Regions from separate parts of the Micromonospora sp. URMC 106 genome, predicted to be linked through region 3. Evidence: predicted binding sites of a transcription regulator. Region 3 holds the regulator's gene; each other region holds the start of a gene.
The links. The regulator HrcA, encoded in region 3, represses chaperone genes, less so after heat shock. The targets are predictions, from matches to a motif close to GGTTNGCACNCTCNNNNNGAGNGTGCNAACC.

Region 1 (9,272 bases), on a different contig from region 3:
CGGCGCCGGGCTCGCCGTCGCGGCGGTGCTCGCCGTGGCGTACGGCGTGCTGCTGGCCCGGCCCGGGGGCCGGCGGCCGAGCCGGCGGGTGGCCGGGGTGACCGCCGCCGCCCTGCTGGTCGCGGTCGGCGCGGTGGCCGTCGGCGCGGGCCAGCCCGGCCTGCACGGCGAGCGGTTGTTCGTGGTGCTGCGCGAGCAGGCCGACCTGAGCGGTGTGCCCGCGGCGGCCGGCCGGGCCGGCCGGGACGCCCGGGCCGGCGAGGTCTACCGGCGGCTGGTCGACACCGCCGAGCGGACCCAGGCCGACCTGCGCCGGGACCTTCGCCGGTTGCGGCTGGACCACACCCCCTACTACCTGGTCAACGCGGTCGAGGTGGACGGCGGGCCGGCGGTGCGGGCCTGGTTGTCGCGCCGGCCGGAGGTGGCCCGCGTGCTGGTCAGCCAGCGGGTGCGGCCGCTGCCCGCACCGGCCGGCCGCAGTCGCGGCGCCGCGCCCGCGCCGGCCGGTCCGGAGTGGAACGTCCGGATGATCGGCGCGGACCGGGTCTGGTCGCAGCTCGGCGTGGACGGTTCCGGCATCGTCGTGGGCAGCTCGGACTCCGGCGTGGACGGGGGGCACCCGGCGCTTGCCGCCGGCTTCCGGGGCGGCGACGACTCCTGGTACGACCCGTGGGACGGCACCCGGTCGCCGACCGACCAGGGCGGGCACGGCACCCACACGGTGGGCAGCGCGGTGGGTCGAGGGGGGATCGGGGTGGCCCCGGGCGCGCAGTGGGTGGGCTGCGTCAACCTGGACCGCAACCTCGGCAACCCCGGGTACTACCTGGACTGCCTCCAGTTCATGCTGGCGCCCTTCCCGCCCGGCGGGAACCCGTTCACCGACGGGCGGCCGGCGCGCGCCCCGGAGATCCTCACCAACTCGTGGGGCTGCCCGGCGATCGAGGGCTGCGACCCGCGGGTGCTCCGGCCGGCCACCGCCGCCCTGGACGCCGCGGGCATCATGGTGGTCGCCGCCGCCGGCAACACCGGCCCGTACTGCGGCTCGATCCACGACCCGCCGGCGCCGTACGAGGACGTGCTGACCGTGGGCGCGGTGGACCGGCAGCGCCGGGTGACCAGCTTCTCGTCTCGGGGACCGGTGCCGGGGGCCGCCAAGCCGGACCTGGTCGCGCCGGGCGACGAGGTGCTGTCGGCCATGCCCGGTGGCGGGTACGACTCGCTCAGCGGCACCTCGATGGCGACCCCGCAGGTGGCCGGCGTGGTGGCGCTGATGTGGTCGGCCAACCCGGCACTGGTGGGTGACCTGCCCCGGACCCGGCAGATCCTGCGCGACACCGCGACCCGGGCCGAGGCGACGTACGCCTCCCGGACGGAGACCTGCGGCGGCGACGCGAACATCACCGGCGCCGGCCTGGTCGACGCGTACGCCGCCGTCCGGGCGGCGCGGGGGTGAGAGCCGGGGCGGACCGCCGGGTCAGCTCAGCCGGTCGAGGAACTCCCGCGACCGCCGCACCACCAGGGCCGTCGCGTCCGGGTCGTACGACGGCAGCGTGCTGTCGGTGAACAGGTGCTCCTCGCCCGGGTAGACGAACAGCTCGGCGAGGTCGGAGCCGACGATGCCGACCAGCTCGCGGGCGGCGTCGATGTCGCCCTCCAGGGCGAAGAACGGGTCGGCGTCCATGCCGTGGATCTGCACCGGGACCCCCGCGGGCCAGGGACCGACGGCCCATTCGCCGGTGACGGGCAGGCAGGATTCGTAGAGCAGCGCGCCCCGGGTGCCGGGCCGGGTCTGGGCGAGCCGCTGGGCGGTGGCGGCGCCCCAGGAGAAGCCGCCGTAGACCAGGCCGGCGGGCAGGTCGGCCACGGCCCGGTCGGCGCGCTCGCGGAGCACCTCGCCGCCGATGCGCTTCGTCAGCGCGAAGCCCTCGTCGAGGGTCGCCGGTCGCTCGCCGTCGAACAGGTCCGGCGTGTGCACGCTGTGCCCACCGGCCCGCAGCTGTTCGGCGAACTCGCGCAGCCCGTCGGTGACCCCCCGCAGGTGGTGGAACAGGACGACGTCGGCCATCTCTACACTCCTGTCAACAGACGACAACGATCGAATGATCCATGATTCTAGAACGGTCGAGAAATGTCGAGCAATGAGCGGATCCCGGACTACGACCTCGACGAGATGCTCGTGGTCACCGCGCCCGCGCAGCTCCGCGCGCTGGCCGATCCCCTGCGCGCCACCCTCCTGGAGCTGCTCCTGGAGCGGGCCGCCACGGTGACCGAGCTGGCCCGGGCGGTCGATCGGCCCAAGAGCAGCGTCGCCTACCACGTGAACGCGCTCGTCGACGCCGGCCTGCTTCGGGTGGTGCGGACCCGGCGGGTGCGGGCGATCGACGAGCGGTACTACGGCCGGGTCGCCCGCACGTTCTACATCGGCGCGCTCACCCGCCCCGAGGACAAACGGGTCGCGACCGCCGTCAACGGGCTCGCGGAGGCGGTGGCCGAGTCCGCCGCGGCCCACGCCGCCGACGACCTGCGCTGCACCCTCGTCCACGCCCGCGTCCCGGTGGAGGAGGTACGCGCGTTCTGGGCCGAGGTGCAGGCGCTGGCCCGCCGCTTCGCCCAGATCCCCCGCTCCGGCGATCAGGTGTACGGGTTCGTCGCCGGCCTCTACCCCACCGACGCGCCGACCCTCCCCGAGCCCGGCCCGGAACCGGAGCCCGAGCCAACCGGCTGACGCGACCGGGCCGGTCGCGGCCACGCCACGACGGTCCGCCGGCCGGGCTACGCCAACAGGACCCCTTCTTAACAGAACGGCTCCGGTGATCTAGGGTCGGCGTCCATGGACCTGGAGATCGTCGAGCTGGGGCCCGACCAGCGGCCCGCCGTGGTGGAGCTCTGCGGGCGGGCGCTGGACCTGCCGGAGGACGCGGCCGAGGCGCCGGCCATCGTGGACGCGCTCTGGGCGCGGGCCGCCACCCACCGTCCGGTCCTCGCGTGGGGCGCGTACCGGGAGGGGCGCCTCCTGGGCGTGCTCGTCGGCTCCCTCGCCGCCGGCGACGACGTCCGTGGTCACGTCGACCTGGTCGCGGTGGCGCCGGAGCAGCGGCGGCAGGGTGTCGGGCGGGCGCTGCTGGCGGTCGCCGAGGCGTGGTTCGCCGGGCTCGGCGCGGTGGAGGTGCTGCTCGCCGGCAACCCGCCGTACTACGCCTGGCCCGGCATCGACGTGCGCTACACCCCGGCCGTCTGCGCGGCGACGGCGCTCGGTTACACGCGGGACCGTACGGCCTGGAACATGACCGCCGACCTGTCGTACGACGGGAGTCCGGCCCTGCGCACGACGGCGCCGGCGGAGGAGCGGCTGGCGGCGCGGGGCGTGACCGTGCGGCGGGCGGAGCCGACCGACCTGCCGGCGCTGACGGAGTTCGCCCGCGCCACCTTCGGCGGCGCCTGGGACGCGGAGCTGGCCGGCTCGGTGGGCCGGGAGGGAGCCGGCTGCCACCTGGCCGAACGCGACGGCGACGTGCTCGGCTTCGCCGCGTACGGGTCGTCCCGGCCGAGCTGGTTCGGCCCGATGGGCACCGTCCCGGCGGCGGAGGGTTCGGGGATCGGTGGGGTGCTGCTGCGCCGCTGCCTGCGCGACCAGCGGGCGGCGGGGGTGACGGCGGCGCAGATCGGCTGGGTCGGGCCGGTGCCGTTCTACTCGGGCAGCGCGGGCGCCCGGATCGAGCGGGTCTTCTTCCTGTACCGCCGGACGCTCGGAGCCTGAGTGCCGCCGGCCGCGCGGAGCCTGGGTGCCGCCGGGCGCGCGGAGCCTGGGTGCCGCCGGGCGCGCGGAGCCTGGGTGCCGCCGGGCGCGCGAAGCCCGGCAGAAGGGGCGAACGGGATATAGACGCCGATAGCGCCATTTGCCCGCAACAGTGATCGACGCCCCCTACCGTTTCGGTAGAGGAGGCAGCCATGACCACGGACGACGAACGCCCCGGCCCGTTGCCGTTCGACCGGCTCGACTACGGCGACGCCGAGCAGCAGGCGGAGATGACCGGCGCCGACGAGCCGAGCGACGAGCCGGTGGCGCTGGTCGACGAGCCGGTCCAGATCCCGCAGCCGTACGGCCGGACGCAGAAGAGACGCAACCAACGGCCACTGCCGACCTGACGCGGAAAGGGGCGGACCGCTGACGCGGCCCGCCCCTTTCGGCGTAGTGGAACTGGACTCAGAAGTCCATGTCCCCGCCACCCGGACCAGCCGGGGCGGCCGGGGTCTTCTCCGGCTTGTCCGCCACGACGGCCTCGGTGGTGAGGAAGAGCGCCGCGATCGACGAGGCGTTCTGCAGCGCCGAGCGGGTCACCTTGGCCGGGTCGATGATGCCAGCGGCCAGCAGGTCGACGTACTCGCCGTTGGCGGCGTTGAGGCCGTGACCCGGCTCGAGGTTGCGGACGTGCTCGACGACCACGCCACCCTCGAGGCCCGCGTTGACGGCGATCTGCCGCAGCGGGGCGTCCAGCGCGATCTTGACGATCTGCGCGCCGGTCGCCTCGTCACCGGTCAGGTCCAGCTTGTCGAAGGCGGTCTTGCCGGCCTGCACCAGCGCGACGCCACCACCCGGGACGATGCCCTCCTCGACGGCGGCCTTCGCGTTGCGGACGGCGTCCTCGATGCGGTGCTTGCGCTCCTTCAGCTCGACCTCGGTGGCCGCGCCGACCTTGATCACCGCAACGCCGCCGGCCAGCTTGGCCAGCCGCTCCTGCAGCTTCTCCCGGTCGTAGTCGGAGTCGCTCTTGTCGATCTCGGCCCGGATCTGGTTGACCCGGCCCTGGATCTGCTCGGCGTCGCCGGCACCGTCGACGATGGTGGTCTCGTCCTTGGTCACCACGACCTTGCGGGCGCGGCCCAGCATGTCGAGGCCGACGGCGTCCAGCTTGAGGCCGACCTCCTCGCTGATGACCTGGCCACCGGTGAGGATGGCGATGTCGGCCAGCATGGCCTTGCGGCGGTCACCGAAGCCCGGCGCCTTGACGGCGACCGACTTGAAGGTGCCCCGGACCTTGTTGACGACCAGGGTGGCCAGGGCCTCGCCCTCGATGTCCTCGGCGATGATCAGCAGCGGCTTGCCCGACTGCATGACCTTCTCCAGGATCGGGAGCAGGTCCTTGACCGACGAGATCTTGCTGTTGACGATCAGGAGGTAGGGGTCGTCGAAAACGGCCTCCATGCGCTCCGGGTCGGTCATGAAGTAGGCCGAGATGTAGCCCTTGTCGAAGCGCATACCCTCGGTGAGCTCCAGCTCCAGCCCGAAGGTGTTGCTCTCCTCGACGGTGATGACGCCTTCCTTGCCGACCTTGTCCATCGCCTCGGCGATGATCTCGCCGACGGTGCTGTCACCGGCGGAGATGGAGGCGGTGGAGGCGATCTGCTCCTTGGTCTCGACGTCCTTGGCGAGCTTGGACAGCTCCTCCGAGACGCTGGCCACGGCGGCCTCGATGCCCCGCTTCAGGGCCATCGGGTTGGCACCGGCGGCCACGTTGCGCAGACCCTCGCGGACGAGGGCCTGGGCCAGGACGGTCGCCGTCGTCGTGCCGTCACCGGCGACGTCGTCGGTCTTCTTGGCGACCTCCTTGACCAGCTCGGCGCCGATCTTCTCGTAGGGGTCCTCGAGCTCGATCTCCTTGGCGATGCTCACACCATCGTTGGTGATGGTGGGGGCACCCCACTTCTTCTCGAGCACGACGTTGCGGCCCTTGGGGCCGAGGGTCACCTTCACGGCGTCGGCGAGCTGGTTCATGCCCCGCTCGAGGCCGCGGCGCGCCTCTTCGTCGAACGCGATCATCTTGGCCATACGGCGTTGTCCTCCTGGACACTCACGGGCCACCCGGAGTGTGTGTCCCGGATGGGCCGCCTGGTGTACGCACCTTGGGACGTCGCCACCTGGCGACGACGACGTCTCCTCGGCCGGGCCGGATAGCCCGCGACGACCGGCCATGTGCCGCACCGGCGTGTGGACGCCCGTGCGGCCGTGGCCCTACCGCCCCGACCATTGGCACTCACGGTATGCGAGTGCCAATGACTTGTTTAGCACTCTCCCCTGCCGAGTGCAAGCACGCCCGCCCCCGTCAGCCGAGTTCACCGGCCAGCCGCGCGCTGTCCACCGGCCCCTCGTGGGCGCGCTGCTCGGCGTACGTGACGACCAGTCCGACCAGTTGGGCGAGGTGGGCCGGCAGCGCCAGCACGCCGCCGAGCAGCGTCACCACGATCACGCCCACCGCCGTGCCCGGCGACTCCAGCGGGGCGGTGCCGAGCGGCAGCGATCCGACACCCTCCACCACGCCGGCCGCCCCGCCGCCGACGATCACCGCCGCGGCGACCAGCGCCACCCGGCCGAGCAGCAGGCCCAGCCGGTCGTGGAACATCCGGTACGAGCGGCCGATCGGGTGCTGCCGCTCGAAGAGGTAGACCGGGCCGGCCATGCTCAGCGCGAAGGCGAAGTAGATGCCGGGGATGACACAGAAGCAGATCCCGAGCCCGACGATCAGGCTCATCACCAGGGTCCAGCCCCAGAGGCCCAGCGCCCGGCGCAGGCCGTAGCCCAGGGCGGCGCCGACGCCCACCGGTTCGCCCGCCGCCTGCCGGGCGACCACCCAGGTGCCGGCGGCCCAGCCGAGGCTCTGCACCAGGCCGAAGACCAGGCTGCCCCCGATCAGCACGGCCAGCATGGTGCCCAGGTCGGCGAGGAAGGTGTCGGGCAGCGCGGCGGGGTCGTCGGCCGTCGACTCGTCCCACTTGGCCGTCGGGTCGACCGCCAGGGCGAGCAGCGACACCACCACGGCGGGCAGGACCTGGGTAAGCAGCAGGATGGGCAGCAGCTGCCGCCAGCCCCGGCGTACCGCGCCGACACACCGGTCGAACCAGCCGCTCACGCCGCCGCCGGGCGGGGTGACCAGCGGGTCGGCCGGGTCGATGCCCGGCGGGTACCACCCGTGGCCCGGCTGGCCGGGGTACGCGACCGGTGCGCCCGGATACCACGGCTGCCCGCCGTACGGGCCGGAGCCGGCCGGAAACCCGCCCGTGGGCGGCAACACCCAGCCCTGCGGCGACTGCGTGCCCGTGGGGTCCCAGGAGGGCGCGGTCGCCGGCTGCCCGGCCGGCAGGGGCGCGACGGCTGGCTCCCCGGCGGGCGCGGGCGCGGTCGGGCCCGGTGGCGGCGCGGTCGGATCGCCGGGCTGCCCCGGAGCGGGGTCGGGGTCTCCCGGGGGCGGCGTGGCGTGGGGCGGCTGGTCGGACATGAACCCTCCTCAGCGACGGCTGGAACGGTTCACGATCCTTCCTGCCCGGACGTCCGGAGCGCAGCCCGCCCCGGCGCGCCCCGATCCGCCCGCCCCGGGGACGGCCGGTCGGTCAGGCGATGACGCGCACGCGCTCGGCCTGGGGCCCCTTCTGGCCCTGGGCGATCTCGAACTCCACCCGCTGGCCGTCGTCCAGCGCCTTGTAGCCGTCCATCTCGATCGCGGAGAAGTGGACGAAGACGTCTTGCCCGCCGTCGACGGCGATGAAGCCGTAGCCCTTCTCGGCGTTGAACCACTTCACGGTGCCCTGTGCCACGGTGCACTTCCTCACTCTGCGCGGCGTTCCACGACCCCGGAGGCCGGCGGACCGGCACCGGAGGACCACCCGGTTCGGCGGTCGGAGGGCCGCTGAATCGGTGACCGAAATCGCACGCTACACGAGGCGTGACGGCGGCGCACGACCACAAATCGGGCATATTTCGATCGAGCAACATCGGTATCCGTCGTTGTGGTAGGCATGCGGCATGACGAGCACGCCGGGCGGGCCGGGGCGGAGTCCGACGGAGGTCCGGCGGGCGAGGGTCCGGCGGGTCCGGCCACGGGACGCGGCCCGGATGCGGGCGCTGCGGCTGGAGATGCTCGCCGACGCGCCGCTGGCCTTCCTGGAGACCCTCGCCGACGCCGCGGCCCGTCCGCACGCCGACTACGCGGCCCGGGTCGCGTACGTGTCGGCCGGCGCGGAGACCGCGCAGTTCGTGGCGGACCCGGGCGGCCGGCTGGTCGGGCACGCCGGGGGCACGGTGACCCCGGACGAGCCCGGGCTGACCGTCGTCTACGCCGTCTACGTCACCCCGTCCTGGCGGGGCACCGGCCTGCTCGGCGACCTGGTCGAGGCGGTGGCCGCCTGGTCCCGGGCCTGCGGCCGGCCCGAGCTGATGCTGGAGGTGGTGGTCGGCAACGACCGCGCCTACCGCGCCTACCAGCGGCTGGGCTTCGTCGACACCGGGGTGCGCGTCCCACACCCCACCGTCCCGGCGCTCACCGAACTCCAGATGCGCCGCCCCGCCTGACCCACCGACCGGGGACCCGCCCCGAGGCGACACCCCCAGGTCAAGCCCCGCTGGGCCGGCAGTCGTGACGTGCGGTGACACGGAAGGGCTTCCGGGGCGGCCCGCCCCGCGCAGGGATCAGACCTGGCCGCCCGGAGTGAGGGCGGGCTGCCCCGGAAACCCGACCAGGACGACTCAGACGTGCCGACGCGACTGCACGATGCGGAACCGGTTGGCCACGTAGGCGCCGTCGGTGAGCGCGGAGTTGGCGGCGGCGTTGGCACCGCTGCCGTGGAAGTCGGAGAAGGCCGCCGACTGGTTCACGAAGACCCCGCCGGTCAGGTTGCAGGACAGGTGGACCCCGACCTCGATCGCCGCCGCCTCGACCGCGTCGAGGACCGCCTCGTCGGTGGAGTAGACCGCCGCCGTGAGCGCGCCCTTCTCGCCGACCGTGGACCGCAGGATCTCCAGGCTGTGCGCGGTGGAGTCGGTCGCGATGGCGAACGAGATCGGCCCGAACCACTCCTTCGAGTAGGTCGCGGTGTCGTCGGCCGCCAGCTTGACCAGCGTCGGGGTGCGGACCACCGCGTCGGGGAAGGCCGGGTGCTCGACCGTACGCGACTCCAGCACCGTCTCGCCGACCTTGGTGACCTCGGCGAGGCGCTCCAGCACCCCGTCGTTGACGATCGCGCCGGTGAGCTCCACCCCGCGCGCCGGGTCGGCGGTCAGCTTGCCGATCGCGGCGGCGATCCCGCCGACCACCTCGTCGAAGCTCTTGTGCCCCTGGTCGGTGGAGATGCCGTCGGAGGGGATGAGGATGTTCTGCGAGGTGGTGCACATCTGGCCGCTGTAGAGGCTCAGCGTGAACCCGAGGTTGCGGCACATCCCGGCGAAGTCGTCGGTGGAGTCGATCACCACCGTGTTGAGGCCGGCCTTCTCGGTGTAGACCGCC
Region 2 (9,272 bases), on a different contig from region 3:
CACGCATGGGGGACTCCAGTTGTCGCAGGGGGATGGTCAGCGGGAGTGGTAGTTGGGCGCCTCGACGGTCATCTGGATGTCGTGCGGGTGGCTCTCCTTGAGCCCGGCCGCGGTGATCCGGATGAGCTGGCCCCGGCGGTGCAGCTCGGGGATGCTCTCCGCGCCGACGTAGCCCATCGCGGCGCGCAGCCCGCCGATGAGCTGGTGGGCGACCGCGGACAGCGGGCCGCGGTAGGGCACCTGGCCCTCGACGCCCTCGGGGACCAGCTTGTCCTCGGCGAGCACGTCCTGCTGGAAGTAGCGGTCCTTCGAGTAGGACTTGCCCTGGCCCCGGGACTGCATCGCGCCGAGCGAGCCCATGCCCCGGTATGCCTTGTACTGCTTGCCGTTGATGAAGATCAGCTCGCCGGGGCTCTCCTCGCAGCCGGCCAGCAGGCTGCCGAGCATCACCGTGTCGGCGCCCGCGACCAGCGCCTTGGCGATGTCGCCCGAATACTGGATACCGCCGTCGCCGATCACCGGTACGCCGGCCGGTCGCGCGGCGCGGGCGGCCTCCATGATGGCGGTGATCTGCGGTACGCCCACCCCGGCCACGATCCGGGTCGTGCAGATGGCCCCCGGGCCGACGCCGACCTTGACGCCGTCGGCGCCCGCCTCGACCAGCGCCTTGGCACCGGCGTAGGTGGCGACGTTGCCGCCCACGATGTCGATCGTCACGTCCTTCTTGAGCTGGCGGACCATGTCCAGCACCGCCCGCTGGTGGCCGTGCGCGGTGTCCACGATCAGCACGTCGACGCCCGCGTCGACCAGCGTCCGGGCCCGCTTGTACGCGTCGTCGCCCACCCCGACGGCGGCGGCGACGCGCAGCCGGCCGGCGTCGTCCTTGGTCGCGTTCGGGTACTGCTCGCTCTTGGTGAAGTCCTTGACCGTGATCAGCCCGCGCAGCCGGCCGGACTCGTCGACGATCGGCAGCTTCTCCACCTTGTGCTGGCGCAGCAGGCCCAGGGCGTCGTCCTTGCTGACCCCGACCGGGGCGGTGACCAGGGGGGTGCGCGTCATGATCTCGCGGACCGGGGTGGCCGGGTCGGAGACGAAGCGCATGTCGCGGTTGGTGACGATGCCGACCAGCTGGCCCTCGCCGTCCACCACCGGCACGCCGGAGATGCGGTAGCGCCCGCAGAGCGCGTCGACGTCCCGCAGGGTGTCGTCGGGACTGGCGGTCACCGGGTTCGTGATCATGCCGGACTCGGAGCGCTTCACCAGGTCGACCTGGAGGGCCTGGTCCTCCAGCGAGAGGTTGCGGTGCAGCACGCCGATGCCGCCCTGGCGGGCCATCGCGATCGCCATCCGCGCCTCGGTCACCGTGTCCATCGCGCTGGACAGCAGCGGGATGCTCAGGTCGATGTTGCGGGTCAGCTTCGTCACCGTGTTGACCCGGCTGGGCACCACGTCCGACTCGCCCGGCTGGAGCAGCACGTCGTCGAAGGTCAGGCCGAGCGGCACGACCCGGGCCGAGCCGGCGGGCAGCTCCGGCAGGTGGCCGCCCAACTCGCCGTTGTCGGCGCCGGTCGGCAGATCGGTGCTGGGCGAAAATTCCACGATTGCTCCCCTGAGCTGCTCGGACGGGCTTCAGCGAGGCGGCGCGCGCGGGCACCGGCGCACGCCGGGTGACGGCGCGTCGTCCCATCGTACCCACTGACCTGGGCCGGCCCCGTCGGTGGCGGCCCAGGTCACCGACGCCCGGGGGCGGACGCGGCCCCGGCGTTGGGTCTACGGTGAGGGGGTGCACGACGAGCCCATCGACCCCTTCAACGGCGACCCGGCCGACCCGGCCGCCGGCCTGCACGATCCGGGCGACGACGCCCCGCTCGACCCGCTGACCGACGTCGAGCGGCAGGACGTGCTGGAGGATCTCGCCGACCTGGAGATCTACCAGGCGCTGCTGGCGCCGATCGGGGTGCGCGGGCTGGTCATCGAGTGTGAGGACTGCCGGGAGCCGCACTACTTCGACTGGGACCTGCTCCGGGGCAACCTGCGGCACCTGCTCAGCTCCGGGCGACCCCGGGTGCACGAGCCGGCCTACGACCCCGACCCGGACCACTACGTCACCTGGGACTACGCGCGGGGATACGCGGACGGCGTGCACGACACCCTGACCGAGGGCGCCGACGAGGAGCCCGGCACCGACCGCTGACCCTCGCCGGCGCGGTGGGCTCAGGCCACCAGGCCGGCGGGGTGGGCTCAGGCCACCAGGCCGGCGCGGAAGCCGGCCGCCACGGCGTGCGCGCGGTCCCGCGCGCCGAGCTTGCGGAACAGCCGCCGGGCATGGGTCTTCACCGTGTCCTCCGAGACGAACAGCTCCCGGCCGATCTCGGCGTTGCTCTTGCCCTCCGCCATGCCGAGCAGCACCTGGAGCTCACGCTCGGTCAGCCCGATCTGGGACCGTCCGGCGCGCGCGCCGGACGCGGCCCGCTGCTGCCCCGCGGGTACGGCGTCGGCCGGCTCGCCGGCGGGCTCGGCCGGGTCGTCGCCGCGTTGCGCCGGCACCACGGTCGGGCCCCCGCCCGGGCCGTCGGCCGGCGGCGTCGACCAGGCGGGGCCCGGATCGGCCGGTGACCGGCCGGCCTGGGTGGCGCGGACGGGGCCGCCGACCGCCGCGGTGTCCCGGGCCGGATCGGTGATCCGGGGCCGGGTGGCCCGGCCGGGCGCGGCGAGCAGCAGCAGGGCCTTGGCCACCGCGCTGGTCAGGTCGTGGTCGGCGCCCTGGATCAGGCCCCGGGCGCCGGCGCTGATGGTCGCGGCGGCGGCCTCCGACTCCTCCGTGCCGAACAGCAGCACGGAGGCCTGCGGGGCGCGGGCCAGCACCCGGCGGACGAAGCCCGCGCTGTCCGGCCGGGTGAGGGCCGTGTCGGCGAGCACCACGTCGGCCGGACGCTCGGCCAGGCGCAACATCACCTCGGGATCGGAGACGGCGGTCCGCACCACGGCGGACAGCCCCAGCCGCGCCGCCGCGGACGTCAGATGCTGCGCCGCAAGCGGTGTCCGAACGCACACGAGAACCGTACGCACAGTGGTCTCCTCTCCGCCCACGAGCAGACCACGGCCGAGTCGGGTCGCGAGGAGGTTCCCGGCAATCCTCCGAACTTTTCCGACAAGTAGGGCATAAGCCGCGAGTTGACCGAGGTTTTCGATCACAGAAGTGTGAGCCGGGGAAAGCTCGGGTAGGGAGCATCCAGGCCGGAAACGGCGCGCCTGCGCGGATCGCCGCCCGGACGCCGATTCACGTGGATCTGCGCGGTGCCGCGCGGGAGGAGGGGTGCTGATGTCGAACGTACGTAGACTGCCCGGACCCATCGTCGACCTCTGGGACTGGCAGCGGCTCGGTGCCTGCCGGGGCCGGGACAGCGCGCAGTTCTTCCACCCCGACGGCGAGCGCGGCTCGTCGCGCCTGCGCCGCGAGTCCGGCGCCAAGGCCGTCTGCCGCGCCTGCCCCGTCCGGGCCGAGTGCGCCGCGCACGCCCTCTCCGTCCGGGAGCCGTACGGCGTGTGGGGCGGCTTCAGCGAGTCGGAGCGGCTGCGGCTGCTCGCCGTCGGCTGGGAGGACCTGGCCGACCGCCGGCAGACGCGGGTCGACGTCGCCCGGCTGGAGGCCCGCCTGGGCCGGCCGCACAAGTCGACCGTCCCCGCCCAGCGCAAGATCGCCTGAGCCCGCGCCCGAGGACCACACCGACGCCGCGCCCCCGCCCCGGGGGGCGCGGCGTCCGCGTGTCCGGATCAACGGACGGCGGCCTCCGGTTCACGGACGAGCAGTCGCAGCCCGAAGCCGGCGACCCAGACGAACAGCGGGAACACGGCCACCCGTTCCATTCCGCCCACCCCGAACCCGGCGTCGACCCCGGCCAGGAACAGCACCGTCCCGGCCAGTCCCGTGACTCCCAGCGCCAGGCTCAGGCCACGCGTCTGACCCAGCACGGTGCCCCGACCGGCCAGCGCCGCCGCCAGCAGGCCGCCGTTGCCCACCACGAAGATCAGCAACGCGCCCAGGACGTGATTGTCCTCGTTGACGTCCGCCGGGTACGCCCCGGCCAGGACGTAGCCACCGCCGGCCGCGAGGACCGCCGACTGGACACACCGGGTCGCCGCGCCGCGCCCGAGCGCCGACCAGGTGAGCAGGACCCCGAGCGCCAGCAGGACGCCGGTGGCGACAAACGCCCCGTTCATCAGGTGGTGCCACGGCGAGCAGACCTCCCGCGGCCGGGCGGGATCCCACCACCCGCAACCGACGTTTCCGAGGTCGCTGATGTTGTGCGTGGTCCAGCGGTACGGCGGATGTCGCCAGGCCCGGCCGACGGCCACGTTGGCGACGAGGAAGAACGGCGCGACGAGCAACCAGCACGCGGCGCCTCGACGGATCGAAGGCATGCGTCCATCCCACCGCCAGCGGGCGCGGCACGCACTGGGCCTGGGTGGTGGTTCGGGGTGGGGCTGGGCATACCTCCGCCCGAGGCCCCACCCGCGACCGCGGACGGCCGCGCCCGACCGACACCGGCCGCGCAACGCACAGGGCGCGCCGTCGGCGAGGACGGCGCGCCCTGTGTCCCAGGTACGGCGAGGGTCAGAAGCCCGGGCCGTGCTGGTGGCCGTGACCGTGCCCGTGGCCGTGACCGCCGGCCGCGGCCGGCTCGGCCTTCTCCGGCTTCTCCACCACGAGGCTCTCCGTGGTGAGCAGCAGGCCGGCGATCGACGCGGCGTTGCTGACCGCGTTGCGGGTCACCTTCACCGGGTCGACGATGCCGGACTTCGCCAGGTCGACGTACTCGCCGGTGGCGGCGTCGAGGCCGTGACCCCACTCCTTGCCGACGACCTTCTGCACCACGACGTAGCCGTCGTGGCCGGCGTTCTGGGCGATCCAGCGCAGCGGCTCGACGAGCGCCTTGCGCACGATCGAGACGCCGACCTTCTCGTCGCCGGTGAAGCCGAGGTCGTCGTCGAGCGCCGGCAGGATCTGGGCCAGGGCGGCACCGCCGCCGGGGACCGTGCCCTCCTCGACCGCGGCCTTGGTCGCGGCGATCGCGTCCTCGATGCGGTGCTTGCGCTCCTTCATCTCGACCTCGGTCGCCGCGCCGACCTTGATGACCGCGATGCCGCCGGACAGCTTGGCCAGCCGCTCGGCGAGCTTCTCCCGGTCCCAGTCGGAGTCCGAGGCCTCGATCTCCTTGCGGATCTGGGCCACCCGGTCCGCGACCTCGCTGGCCTGGCCGCCGCCGTCGACGATGGTGGTGTTCTCCTTGTCGACCACCACGCGGCGGGCGCTGCCGAGCACCTCCAGGCCCACCTGGTCGAGCTTGTAGCCCAGCTCCGGGGCGACCAGCTCGGCGCCGGTGAGGATCGCCATGTCCTGGAGCATCGCCTTGCGGCGGTCGCCGAAGCCGGGGGCCTTGACCGCGCAGACCTTGAGGGTCTTGCGGATCGAGTTGACCACCAGGGTGGAGAGCGCCTGGCCCTCGACGTCCTCGGCGATGATCAGCAGCGGCTTGCTGTTCTGGAGGACCTTCTCCAGCAGCGGCAGCAGCTCCTCGATCGCCGAGATCTTCTGGGTGGTGATCAGGATGTACGGGTCCTCCAGGACCGACTCCTGACCCTCCACGTCGGTGACGAAGTTGGGCGAGATGAAGCCCTTGTCGAACTGGAGACCCTCGGTCACGTCCAGCTCGGTGTGCAGGGCGGAGCCCTCCTCGACGGTGATGACGCCGTCGCGGCCGACCCTCTCCATCGCCTCGGCGATCAGCTCACCGATGGTGGCGTCCTGCGCGGAGATCGTCGCGACGTGCGCGATCGACTCCTTGTCGGCCACCTCGACCGCGCGGCCGAGCAGCGCCTCGGAGACCTTGGCGGCCGCCGCGTCGATGCCCCGCTTGAGACCGGCCGGGTTGGCGCCGGCCGTGACGTTGCGCAGGCCCTCGCGGACCATCGCCTGGGCCAGCACGGTGGCGGTGGTGGTCCCGTCGCCGGCGACGTCGTTGGTCTTGGTCGCCACCTCCTTGACCAGCTGCGCGCCGAGGTTCTCGTAGGGGTTGGTGAGCTCGATCTCCTTGGCGATGGTCACGCCGTCGTTGGTGATCGTGGGCGCACCGAATTTCTTGTCCAGGACGACGTTGCGCCCGCGCGGGCCGAGGGTCACCTTGACCGCGTCCGCGAGGGCGTTGACACCGTGCTCGAGCAGGTGCCGGGCGTCGTCCGAGAAGCTCAGGATCTTCGCCATGAATGTCCCTTCGAAGCGACGCTGCCCCGGCCCGGCGAGCCGGACCGGGGCAACGACACTGATCGGTTGCTTACTTCTCGATGACCGCGAGGACGTCGCGGGCGGAGAGCACCAGGTACTCCTCGCCGGCGTACTTGACCTCGGTGCCGCCGTACTTCGAGTAGAGGACGGTGTCGCCGACCTTGACGTCGACCGGCACGCGGTTACCCTTGTCGTCGATCCGGCCCGGGCCGACAGCGAGGACGGTGCCCTCCTGCGGCTTCTCCTTGGCGGTGTCGGGGATCACGATGCCCGACGCCGTGGTGGTCTCAGCCTCGTTCGCCTGGACCACGATCCGGTCCTCGAGCGGCTTGATCGCAACCTTGGTCGCGGTAGTCACGGGCATACCCTCCTGGGGTACTGGTTTCGTTACCGGACGGCATGCCGACCGGCGTCAATCTGCCACATGCCACCGGGCGGGGCCGTCGTCGCGGGTGCCGGTCCGCCTGGCGTTCAGCGCCCGGACCTGACGGCCCGGAAGCTGGCACCCTCAGGGTGAGAGTGCTAATCGCAGGTTATTCCTCGGCTAGCACTCCGTCAAGGAGAGTGCCAACCCGCCGGGCGGCGCGTCGGGCCGGGCGGCGAGAATGACCGGGTGGACCTCGACCAGCTCGCCGCCCTGCGTACGCCCGAGGGGTCGGCCGCGCTCGCCGCGGCGGCGCGGGTGGCCGGCGGCGATCCGCTGGCCGCGGCGGCCGCGCTCCGCTCGGCCGGGATGCCGCCCGCGCTGGCGGCGGCCGCGCTCACCCAGGCCGAGCTGCGCCGCCGGGCGGTCGGCAAGTTCGGGCCGCCGGCGGCGGGGATGTTCCTGACCCGGGCGGGGCTGGAGCAGGCCACCCGCCGGCCGGTGGCCGACCGGCGGGCCGACCGGTTGCGCGCGGCCGGCGTGCGGGCCTTGGCCGACCTCGGCTGCGGCCTCGGCGCGGACGCGCTCGCCGCCGCCCGGGCCGGCATCCGGGTGTACGGAGTGGAGGCCGACCCGGTGACCGCCGCGATGGCCGCCGCCAACGCCGAGGCGGCTGGGCTGGCCGAGCTGTTCACGGTGGAGTGCGGCGACGCCACGGCCTTCGACGTGGGCCGGGTCGACGGGGTGTTCTGCGACCCGGCGCGGCGCAGGGCGGGCACCGGGCGGCGGATCTTCGACCCGAACGCCTACTCCCCGCCCTGGGACTTCGTCGTCGGGCTGGCCGGGCGGGTGCCGTACACGGTGGTGAAGGTGGCGCCCGGCATCGACCACGCGCTGATCCCGGCGGGCGCCGAGGCGGAGTGGGTGAGCGCGGACGGCGACCTGGTCGAGGCCGCGCTGTGGTGCGGCCGGCTCGCCCGGGTCCCCCGCCGGGCCACCCTGCTGCGCGGCGACGTCGCGCACGAGCTGACCGGCTCCGGCGACGCCGAGGCACCGGTCGGGCCGGCGCGCCGCTTCGTGTACGACCCGGACCCGGCGGTGGTCCGCGCGCACCTGGTCGCGGAGCTGGCCGACGCCCTCGACGCGACGCTGGCCGACCCGAGCATCGCCTACCTCTACGCGGACGCCCCGGCGGCGACCCCCTTCGCCCGCTGCCTGGAGGTCACCGACGTGCTGCCGTTCTCGCTCAAGCGGCTGCGGGCCCTGCTGCGGGACCGCCGGGTCGGACGCGTGGAGATCCTCAAGCGCGGGTCCGCGCTGGAGCCGGAGAAGCTGCGGCGGGACCTGCGGCTGGCCGGCGACGAGGCGGCCAGCCTGGTGCTCACCCGGGTGGCCGGCGCGCCGACGGTGCTGGTCTGCCGGCCGGTCGGATAGGCGCCGGCCCGGCCCGCGTCCGGCGCGCCGCGGCCGAGGCGTCCGGTCCCGTCCCGCCCCGGGGCTTGCGGCCGTCCTCCGCTTTCGCCGCCGCGCGACGCCGGGTTAGCGTGGCGGCCATGGCGGGACAGGGCACTCCGGCGACCGCGCTGCTGGCGAAGCGGAAGGTGACGCACCGCACCCATCCGTACGACGTCTCCCCGGACGCGCCGAACTACGGCGCGCTGGTCGCGGCGGCGCTGGGGGTGCCGCCCGAGCGGCTGTTCAAGTCGCTGGTCGCCGAGGTCGACGGCGCGCTCACCGTGGCGGTCGTGCCGGTGAGCGGCGAACTGGACCTCAAGGCGCTCGCGGCGGCGGTCGGCGGCAAGCGGGCCGCCCTGGCCGACCGCGCGGTCGCCGAACGGGCGACCGGCTACGTGCGCGGCGGCATCAGCCCGCTCGGGCAGCGCAAGCGTCTCCCCACGGTGCTCGACTCCTCGGCGCTCGACCACCCCACCGTGTACGTCTCGGCGGGCCGCCGCGGCCTCCAGGTCGAACTGGCCCCGGCCGACCTGGTGGCCCTGACGGACGCGCGGGTCGCCCCGCTGTCCACCCGCTGACGGGCGGCGGCCGGACGCGCGGGGCGGGTGCGGGGACGCGCGGGGGACGGCCCGCCGGCACGACGGATCCCTCCCCCGCGCCCCGCGAACGGATCAGGCCGCGCCGCGAACCCGGCCGACGTTGATCGTGCCGTTGTCGTCGTAGACCTCGGCGATCCGCTTGGAGACGCTACGCCGCCCCTGGGTGAACATCGGGACGTCGTTGTGCACGCGGACGTGGACGGCGCCGTGGTGCTCCGCGAAGACGTCGACGGGTGCGCCGTCGACGACCTCCGCGCAGATGCGCACGGTGCTCGTGCCGTCGTCCTCGACGTCGATGACGACGACGCCGCGGTCGGTTGGCAAAGGCATTTTGGGACTCCTCCCGATCAGCAGAACCTGTTACTCACATGTGTTCGGACATCACTCCCCGGTGCGAGTGCCGAGCCGGGACGGACGCCGGCCGCCGCCGAACATGACCCGGGTCCACTCGCCGACGTGGCAGAAGATGTCGCAACTGGTGGAGACGCCGAGCTTCGCGGGCACCCTCGACGCGGCGACGTGCCTGGACACCTCGCCCATCGAGTAGACGCTGTCGAGATCACGCCAGAGC
Region 3 (9,272 bases):
GACGAGGACGACGCCGCCCGCCACGACTGCCCGAGTTCGCACCCACACCCCCTGTTCGACAGTCCGACAAGCGTACGTCCCCCATGGGCCCTGCCGGGTCGTCCGACCGGTTCCCGCCCGGTCCGCCCCGCGCGGCACCGGCCGCCGGACGGGCGGGCCCCCGGGGCCGAAGGGCGGTCCCGGGTGAGCCCGCGGGTTCCCGTTTCCCGGGCGGCCCCACCTGTTCCCGCCCGGGCGCCGGCGACCTCGGCCCGCCCCGCTACCGGCCGGCGCCCGCCGTGGCCTCGCCGTCCGGGGCCGGCACGCCCTCGCGGCCCTCGTCCGAGAGGAAGTACCCGGTCGAGAGGGTGGACAGACCGGCGATCTCCTCCCGCAGGTCGGCGGCGGGCGGCCGGCGCAGCAGCTGCTTCGCCCCGGCCAGCGCGCCCGGCGCGCCCCGGACCAGCGAGTCGCAGTACCCGGCGACGGCGGCGTCCAGCCCGTCGGCCGGCACCGCGGCGGTGACCAGCCCGATCTCCGCCGCCCGCCGGCCGTCGAAGGTGTCCCCGGTCAGGTAGAGCTCGGCCGCCGCGCGGGGGTGCAGCCGGGGCAGCACGGTCGCGGAGATCACCGCCGGGATCACCCCGATCCGCACCTCGGTGAAGGCGAACGTCGCGTCCTGCGCGCACACCGCCAGGTCGGCCGCCGCGATCAGGCCCAGCCCGCCGGCCCGGGCCGGGCCGGCCACCTTCGCCACCACCGGCTTCGGGCACTCCCAGACCGCCGCGAGCACGTCCCCGAGCATCCCGGCCGGCACCGACCCGCTGGCGTACGCGGCGGCCGTCTCCTTCAGGTCCGCCCCCGAGCAGAAGACCGGCCCGGTGTGGTCCAGCACGACCACGCGGACGGCGTCGTCGGCGACCGCCTCGGCGAGGCTGGCCAGCAGCTGGGTCATCAGCGGCGTGGAGAGCGCGTTGCGGTTGTGCGGGCTGTCCAGGGTGAGGGTGGTCACCCCGCGGGCCGTGGCGGCCCGCACGAGCACGTCGGGAGAGGTCATGCCGGGCACACTAGTGGCCATGCCCGGCGTCCTTCCAGAAGGCGAATCCGTCCCCGTCGACGGGTCGCTGCCCGCCGCCGCCACCCGCGCGGTCGGCGCGCGGGGCTTCGGCGTGTACGTGCACGTCCCGTTCTGCGCCAGCCGCTGCGGCTACTGCGACTTCAACACCTACACCGCGGCCGAGCTGGGCGGCGGGGCGAGCCGGGAGGGGTACGCCGACACCGTGCTGGCCGAGCTGGCGCTCGCCGGCCGGGTGCTGGGCGACGCCCCGCCGCCGCGGGTCGACACGGTCTTCGTCGGCGGCGGCACCCCCACGCTGCTCCCCGCCGACGACCTGGCCCGGATCCTCGACGGCATCGACCGCACCTGGGGGCTCGCGCCCGACGCTGAGGTGACCACCGAGGCCAACCCGGAGTCGGTTACCCCGCAGTCGCTGCGGGCGCTGCGGGCGGCCGGCTACACCCGGATCTCGCTGGGGATGCAGTCCGCCGCGCCGGGGGTGTTGGCGGTCCTCGACCGCACGCACAGCGCCGGCCGGGCCACCGCCGCCGCCCGGGAGGCCCGCGAGGCCGGGTTCGACCACGTCAACCTCGACCTCATCTACGGCACGCCGGGGGAGAGCGAGGCCGACTTCGCCGCCTCCCTCGACCAGGTCGTCGCCGCGGGCGTGGACCACGTCAGCGCGTACGCCCTGATCGTGGAGGACGGCACCCGGCTCGCCGCCCGGATGCGGCGCGGCGAGCTGCCGTACCCCTCCGACGACGTCGCCGCGGACCGCTACCTCGCGGCGGAGGCCGCCCTCGGCGCGGCCGGTTTCTCCTGGTACGAGGTGTCGAACTGGGCCCGTGGCGAGGCGGCCCGGTGCCGGCACAACCTGCTCTACTGGACCGGCGCCGACTGGTGGGGCCTCGGCCCCGGGGCGCACAGCCACGTCGGTGGCGTGCGCTGGTGGAACGTGAAGCACCCCACGACGTACGCGAAGCGGCTGGCCGGCGGCGGGTCGCCCGGCCTGGCCCGGGAGGTGCTCACCGCCGACGAGGCGCACATGGAGGACGTCATGCTCCGGCTGCGGCTCGCCTCGGGGCTGCCGCTGGACGCGCTGGACGACGCGGGCCGGGCCGGCGCCGAGCGGGCGCTCGCCGGCGGCCTGCTGGCCGGCCCCGAGTACGCGGCGGGCCGCGCCGTGCTGACCCTGCGCGGACGGCTGCTGGCCGACGCGGTCGTCCGCGACCTGCTGCCCTGAGCCGGCAGCGGGCCCTCGGGGAGCGTGGCCTGAGCCGGCCGGTGGACCGGCCGGCCCGGCTCACCTGGTGAAGCTGTAGCTCATCGGGTAGCGGTAGAGCACGCCCTCGTTGGCCTTGACCCCGCCGATGATCCCGAAGATCAGCGGCACGAGCCAGATGAGCATCGGGACGAAGAACAGGATTCCGCAGGTGACCAGGGTGAGCACCCAGCTCAGCACGCCCGCGATCGCCCAGGTGATCTGGAAGTTCAGCGCCGCGACGGCGTGCGCCCGGGCGGTCGGCGACTGCTGCCCACGGGTCATCAGCGCGATGAGCGGCGCGACCCAGCCGAGCAGGCCGCCGCCGAAGACCACGCCGGCCGCGCCGCCGAAGTGGGCGATCAGCGCCCAGTTCTTGTCCTCGTTGTTGGCGTAGCCGCCGGTGGGGGCGCCGTAGGCCCCGCCGGTCGGATAGCCGACGCCCGGCTGGGCGTAGCCGCCGGGCGGGGGTTGGCCCCCGGGCGGTGGGTAGCCACCCGGCGGAGGGTAGCCACCCGACGGCGGTTGGTCACCGGTGGGCGGCGGATAGCCGCCGGGCGGGGGATAGCCGCCCGGGCCCGGCGCCCCGGACAGTGGTGCGGTGGGGTCGTCGGCGCCGGGCGGGCCGGGAACCCCCGACGGAGCGGTCGGGTCCGGCCGGTCGCCGGGGTCCCCCGCTCCGGGAGGGCGAGGTGGTTCAGTCATGGACGTCACGGTAGGCGCCGCCGGCAAGGGCGCACCAGGGCGACACCGGCCGGGTTGTCCGGATGAACGGCCCTGGCGGCGTCGCCACGGCGGCGCGGATCGGACCGCCGGTCCAAGGTTGATCATCGCGTCGACGCGCACGCCGACGTAGACTGGCACTCGCTACGGACGAGTGCCAGCACCGCCCGGCCCCTCGGGTGCCGGGCCCGACGCGCGACAGGGAGGTGGGGAGGATGGGTCTCGACGACCGCAAGCTCGCCGTGCTGCGCGCGATCGTCGAGGACTACGTCGCCACGCAGGAGCCCGTCGGCAGCAAGGCGCTGGTCGAGCGGCACCAGCTCGGGGTCTCACCGGCGACCGTCCGCAACGACATGGCCGTGCTGGAGGAGGAGGGCTACATCCGCCAGCCGCACACCAGCGCCGGTCGGGTGCCCACCGACCGCGGCTACCGGCTCTTCGTGGACCGGCTGTCCCGGGTCAAACCGCTCAGCCCGGCCGAGCGCCGGGCGATCGAGCGCTTCCTGGTCGGCGCCGTCGACCTCGACGACGTGGTGCACCGCACCGTCCGGCTGCTGGCGCAGCTCACCCGGCAGGTCGCCGTCGTGCAGTACCCGTCGCTGGCCCGCTCCTCCGTCCGCCACCTGGAGCTGGTGCCGATCTCCACGACCCGGCTGATGCTGGTCATGATCGCCGACACCGGCCGGGTCGAGCAGCGGCTGGTCGAGCTGCCCGGGCCGATCCCCGCCGACGACGTCACGGACCTGCGCCGGCTGGTCAACGAGAAGCTGGTCGGCATCCGGCTGTCGGAGACCCCGCCGCTGGTGCAGGCGCTGGTCGACGAGTCGGTGCCGCACCTGCGGCCTGCCATGACCACCCTCTCCACGGTGCTGCTCGAGACGCTGATCGAGCGGCACGAGGAGCGGATCGCGCTGGCCGGCACCGCCAACCTCACCCGCGGCGGCCTGCTCGACTTCCAGGGCTCCCTGCGCCCCATCCTGGAGGCGCTGGAGGAGGAGGTCGTGATGCTCAAGCTGATCGGCGAGGCGGAGCCGAGCACGACCCGGGTGCTGATCGGCGACGAGAACGAGATCGACAACCTGCGTGCCGCCTCGGTGGTCAGCACCGGCTACGGCCCGGGCTCGACCAGCGTCGGCGGCCTCGGCGTGCTCGGGCCGACCCGGATGGACTACCCCGGCACCATCGCCACGGTGAGGGCCGTGGCACGCTACGTGGGCGAGCTGCTGGCCCAGAACTGACCAGTCAGGGCCGACGGCCGGCTCCGGCCGACGACCGGCGCAACGCGAGACGAACATGAGGACACGGAACGCAGTGGCCAGGGACTACTACGGCATTCTCGGGGTGAGCCGGGAAGCCTCCGACGACGAGATCAAGCGCGCCTACCGCAAGTTGGCGCGGCAGTTCCACCCGGACGTGAATCCGGATCCGGAGGCCCAGGAGAAGTTCAAGGACATCAACGCCGCGTACGAGGTCCTCTCGGACGACCGGAAACGGCAGATCGTCGACCTGGGTGGCGACCCGCTCGCCCCGGGCGGCGGCGGCGCGGGCGGCCCGGGCGGTCCCGGCGGCGCCGGCCCGTTCGTCGGCTTCCAGGACATCATGGACGCGTTCTTCGGCGGGGCGGCCGGTGGGTCGCGGGGCCCGCGGCCGCGGACCCGGCCGGGCGCCGACGCGATCCTGCGGCTGGAGCTGGACCTGCACGAGACCGCGTTCGGCGTCGAGGCGCCGATCACCGTCGACACCGCGGTGCTCTGCACCACCTGCTCCGGCGCCGGCACGGCGGCCGGCACCCACCTGGCCACCTGCGAGGCGTGTGGCGGCCGGGGCGAGGTGCAGTCCGTGCAGCGCACCTTCCTCGGCCAGGTGGTCTCCGCCCGGCCGTGCACGGTCTGCCAGGGCTACGGCACCACCATCCCGCACCCCTGCCCGACCTGCGCCGGCGACGGCCGGGTCCGCACCCGGCGCTCGCTGACCGTCAAGATCCCCGCCGGCGTCGAGGACGGCATGCGCATCCGGCTGGCCCAGCAGGGCGAGGTCGGCCCGGGCGGGGGCACCGCGGGCGACCTCTACGTGGAGATTCACGAGCGGCCGCACGACGTCTACTCCCGCAAGGGCGACGACCTGCACTGCCGGGTGACCGTGCCGATGACCGCGGCGGCGCTGGGCACGCGGCTGACCATCAAGACGCTGGACAGCGAGGAGACGGTCGACGTCAAGGCCGGCACCCAACCGGGCAGCACGCTGCGGCTGCGCGCCCGGGGCGTGCCGCACCTGCGCGGCACGGGCCGGGGCGACCTCTACGTCCACCTCGACGTGCGCACCCCGACCAAGCTCGACGCCGACCAGGAACGCATGCTGCGCGACTTCGCCAAGACCCGGGGCGAGGAGGTCGCCGAGCTGACCAAGCAGGGCGGCTTCTTCTCCCGGATGCGCGACGCCTTCAACGGACACGCCTGACGTTCCCGGCCCGGGTCGCCGCGCGCCGCGGCGACCCGGTCGGCCTCCGCGACCGCGGCGAGCGGGTGACCTCCGTGGCCCTCGCCGTCCCGGTGTCCGCCGCCGGCGACTAGCCTGATCGTCGTGTCCGCGCCGCTGTTCCTGGTCGAGTCGCTGCCCACCGCCGACCGGCTGACCCTCGACGGTCCCGAGGGGCACCACGCCGCCACCGTGCAGCGCCTGCGCGTCGGCGAGGAGCTGCTGCTCGCCGACGGGCGCGGCGGCACGGCCGCCGCCGTGGTCACCGCCGTCGGCCGGGGCACGCTCGATGCGGAGATCACCTCCCGGGGGTACGCGGACGCCTCCGTCCCGCGCCTCGTGGTGGTGCAGGGCATCGCCAAGGGCGACCGGGGCGAGCTGGCCGTGCAGGCGATGACCGAGGTCGGGGTGGACGAGATCGTGCCCTGGGCCGCGGCCCGTTCGGTCACCCAGTGGCGGGGCGACCGGGGCGTACGGGCGCGGGAGAAGTGGGCGGCGACCGCCCGGGAGGCGGCCAAACAGGCGCGCCGCGCCTGGCTGCCCGTGGTGGCGGGGGCGCCGGACGAGTCGACGGGCCGGGTCGCCCGCCGGATCGCCGGGGCCGCCGCGGCGTTCGTGCTGCACGAGGAGGCGCAGGAGCGGCTGACCACCGCCGAGCTGCCCGCCACGGGCGAGATCGTGCTGGTCGTCGGCCCCGAGGGCGGGATCGCCGACAGCGAGCTGGAAACCTTCCGGGCCGCCGGCGCCCGCGCCGTACGCCTGGGCCCCTCGGTGCTGCGCACCTCGACGGCCGGCGTGGCCGCCCTCTCGGTGCTCGCCACCCGCCTCGCGCGCTGGTGACGCTCAGCTGCGCAGGTAGGAGGCCCCGTTGAGGTCGACGATGGTGCCGGAGGCCCACTCCGCCTCGGGGCTGGCCAGCCAGTGCACGGCGGCGGCGATCTCCTCGGGGCGGGCCACCCGGTCGAAGGGGCTCTGGGCCCGGATCGCGGCGCCCCGCTCCCCGCGCAGGTGTTCGGTGGTCATGTCGGTCTCCACGAAGCCCGGGGCGACCGTGGCGACCGCGATGCCGTACGGGGCGAGGGCCACCGCCAGCGACTGCCCCAGCGCGTTCAGCCCCGCCTTGCTCGCCCCGTACGCCGGCTGGTCCGGCTCGCCCCGGAAGGCGCCCCGGGAGGAGACGTTGACGATCCGGCCGCCCCGCTCGCGCATGTGCTGGGCGGCGCACCAGATGACGTTGCCCGCGCCGGTCAGGTTGGTCTCCACCACCTGCCGCCACTGCCGCCGCCACTGCTCGTAGGAGGCGCCGAAGACCGGGTGCGGGCTGTCCCGTTCGCCGTACACGCCGGCGTTGTTGACCAGCACGTCCAGCCCGCCCAGCAGGCCGGCCGCCTCGTCCACCATGGCCCGTACGGCGTCCGGGTCGGTCAGGTCCGCGCGGACCACCACGTGCCCCTCGCCGGGCAGCTCGGCGCGCAGCCGCTCGGCCGCCTCCGCCGAGTCCCGGTGGTGGATCGCCACCCGGTCGCCGCCGGCCGCGAACGCGGTCGCCACCGCCCGCCCGATGCCGCGCGAGGCCCCCGTCACCAGTACCGCCCGTGAAGTCACGCCGGCCATCATGCCCTGCCGGGCACGCCCGCCGTCGGCGAGGGACCCGCCCGCGCGCGGGCGTCGACGAGGTGCCCTTCCTTACACTGCCCCGATGGGAACCGACTGCCTGTTCTGCCGCATCGTCGCCGGGGAGATCCCGGCCACCGTCGTCCGGGAAACCGCCACCACGCTCGCCTTCCGCGACATCGGCCCGAAGGCGCCGGTGCACGTGCTGGTCATCCCGAAGGAGCACTACGCCGACGTGGCGACGCTCGCCCAGGGCGATCCGGGGCTGGCCGGCGAGGTGCTCGCCACGGCCGCCGCGGTGGCCGAGGACGAGGGGCTGCTCGGCGACGGCTTCCGGCTGATGTTCAACACCGGGGCGTACGGCGGCCAGGAGGTGTTCCACGTGCACGCGCACGTGCTCGGCGGTGCGCCGCTCGGCCCGATGCTGGCCCGGAACCTCGCGTGACGGCGGTCCAGGAGCGCCTGTCCCGGCTGGTGCGCACGGTCCAGGCGCAGGCCCGGGTGCCGGCGGTGTCGGCGGCCCTGCACCGGGCCGACCGGCCGCTGTGGACGTGCACGGTCGGCGGCACCGGCAACGACGCCGAGCTGGGGCCGGGCACCCGGTTCCGGATCGGCTCGGTCACCAAGACGTTCACCGCCGTGCTGACCCTGCAGTGCCGCGACGACGGCCTGCTCGACCTCGACGACCCGCTGGGCCGCCACCTGGACCTGCCGGCCCACGGCGAGCTGACCGTGCGTCGGCTGCTGTCGCACACCGCCGGCCTGCAGCGGGAGCCGTACGGCGACGTCTGGGACAGCCTGCGCGCGCCCGACGTCGACGAGCTGGTCGCCGACCTGGCCCGGGCCGAGCGGGTGCTGCCCCCGGGCCGCCGCTACCACTACTCCAACCTGGGCATGGCGCTGCTCGGCCGGCTCGTCGGCCACCTGCGGGGCGGCACCTGGGCGGAGGTGCTCGCCGAGCGGGTGCTGACCCCGCTGGGGCTGGCCGACACCTCGGTGACGCCGGGCCCGCACGCCGCGACCGGCTTCCTCGTCGACGCGTACTCCGACGAGGCGCACCCCGAGCCGCCCACCGACTTCGGCGCGGTGGGCCCGGCGGCGCAGCTCTGGAGCACCGCCACCGACATGGCCCGCTGGGCGGCCTTCCTCGCCGACCCGACCGCGCTGGACCCGGCCGGCGCGGTGCTCGCCCCGGCCACCCTGGAGGAGATGCGCTGGCCGGCGACGGTGACCGACGAGACGCTCTGGGCCGGCGGATTCGGGCTCGGGCTGATCCTGGTGCCGCAGGGCAAGCGGATCATGCACGTCGGGCACGACGGCGCGATGCCCGGCTTCCTGGCCGGCGTCTACGGCCGGCGGGGCGGCGAGGGGACGCCCGGCGCGATGGGCGTCGCGGTGCTCGGCTCCTCCGGCACGGCCGCCGAGGTCCTCGACCTGCCGCACCGGCTGCTGGCCGCCGCCGTCGAGCACGACCCGGCCGACGTCGTGCCGTGGCGGCCGGGTCCGCCCGCGCCCGAGGGCGTACGCGGGCTGCTGGGCCGCTGGTGGGGCGAGGGCTTCGAGTACGTCTTCTCGTGGCACGACGGCGCGCTGCGGGCCCGGGGCGCGGACGACCCCGCGGGGAAGCCGCCGGCGGTCTTCGCGCCGCTGGCGGACCAGCCCGACGTCTACCGCACGGTCTCCGGCCGCGAGGTGGGCGAGCTGCTCCGGCTCACCCGGGACGAGCGCGGCGCGGTGGTCCGGATGCACTGGGCCACCTACCGGTTCACCCGCACCCAGGAGACCTTCGACCGGTACGACTTCCGCGCCGGCTCCTGACGGCCGGCGCGACGGGCGGGGCGGAGCCGGCGCGGCACGTCCCGCCCGTGCCGTCCCGCCCGCCGTGTCCGCTTCGCCGCCGCCCGGTCACGCCGGGTGCGGCGTCCCGCGCGCGCGGAAATGGGCGCGGTGCCGCCGCTGTTGAACGGATACGATGGAGGCAACGTCAGCACGCCGCGCCAGCAGGCCCGGCGCCGAGATCGAGAGCAGGTGGCGCAGGGCCCCTCGGCCCGACCTATGACCGGCACCCCACCTCCCGGCCCGCCCCGGGTGCAGACCAGGATCACCGTTCCGGATTCCAAGATCATGGTCAACCTGCTCGGCGCGGGTGACGAGATCCTGCGA

Region 1: groL (chaperonin GroEL) is a predicted target of HrcA. The motif match lies at 6,024-6,054, and genes of this name have one in related genera.
Region 2: groES (co-chaperone GroES) is a predicted target of HrcA. The motif match lies at 6,781-6,811, and genes of this name have one in related genera.

Annotation. Positions count from the first base shown of each region.
Region 1 is NZ_JBPQTP010000135.1:5,518-14,789, forward strand. Features, by position in the region: gene ACSNOB_RS28420 (S8 family serine peptidase) at 1-1,453, shown strand, start outside; gene ACSNOB_RS28425 (dienelactone hydrolase family protein) at 1,475-2,065, opposite strand; gene ACSNOB_RS28430 (helix-turn-helix domain-containing protein) at 2,129-2,725, shown strand; gene ACSNOB_RS28435 (GNAT family N-acetyltransferase) at 2,831-3,757, shown strand; gene ACSNOB_RS28440 (hypothetical protein) at 3,949-4,146, shown strand; gene groL (chaperonin GroEL) at 4,205-5,827, opposite strand; gene ACSNOB_RS28450 (hypothetical protein) at 6,102-7,271, opposite strand; gene ACSNOB_RS28455 (cold-shock protein) at 7,384-7,587, opposite strand; gene ACSNOB_RS28460 (GNAT family N-acetyltransferase) at 7,796-8,341, shown strand; gene paaN (phenylacetic acid degradation protein PaaN) at 8,516-9,272, opposite strand, start outside.
Region 2 is NZ_JBPQTP010000021.1:49,834-59,105, reverse strand. Features, by position in the region: gene ACSNOB_RS10130 (GuaB3 family IMP dehydrogenase-related protein) at 1-7, opposite strand, end outside; gene guaB (IMP dehydrogenase) at 37-1,599, opposite strand; gene ACSNOB_RS10120 (DUF5319 domain-containing protein) at 1,784-2,194, shown strand; gene ACSNOB_RS10115 (response regulator transcription factor) at 2,242-3,069, opposite strand; gene ACSNOB_RS10110 (WhiB family transcriptional regulator) at 3,323-3,706, shown strand; gene ACSNOB_RS10105 (DUF998 domain-containing protein) at 3,775-4,422, opposite strand; gene groL (chaperonin GroEL) at 4,616-6,262, opposite strand; gene groES (co-chaperone GroES) at 6,333-6,647, opposite strand; gene ACSNOB_RS10090 (THUMP-like domain-containing protein) at 6,897-8,081, shown strand; gene ybaK (Cys-tRNA(Pro) deacylase) at 8,201-8,680, shown strand; gene ACSNOB_RS10080 (hypothetical protein) at 8,774-9,031, opposite strand; gene ACSNOB_RS10075 (hypothetical protein) at 9,083-9,272, opposite strand, start outside.
Region 3 is NZ_JBPQTP010000031.1:45,197-54,468, forward strand. Features, by position in the region: gene ACSNOB_RS12895 (hypothetical protein) at 1-48, opposite strand, end outside; gene ACSNOB_RS12900 (enoyl-CoA hydratase-related protein) at 260-1,036, opposite strand; gene hemW (radical SAM family heme chaperone HemW) at 1,056-2,279, shown strand; gene ACSNOB_RS12910 (DUF4870 domain-containing protein) at 2,340-3,002, opposite strand; gene hrcA (heat-inducible transcriptional repressor HrcA) at 3,236-4,258, shown strand; gene dnaJ (molecular chaperone DnaJ) at 4,332-5,477, shown strand; gene ACSNOB_RS12925 (16S rRNA (uracil(1498)-N(3))-methyltransferase) at 5,601-6,335, shown strand; gene ACSNOB_RS12930 (SDR family NAD(P)-dependent oxidoreductase) at 6,339-7,100, opposite strand; gene ACSNOB_RS12935 (histidine triad nucleotide-binding protein) at 7,195-7,554, shown strand; gene ACSNOB_RS12940 (serine hydrolase domain-containing protein) at 7,551-8,927, shown strand; gene ACSNOB_RS12945 (PhoH family protein) at 9,165-9,272, shown strand, end outside.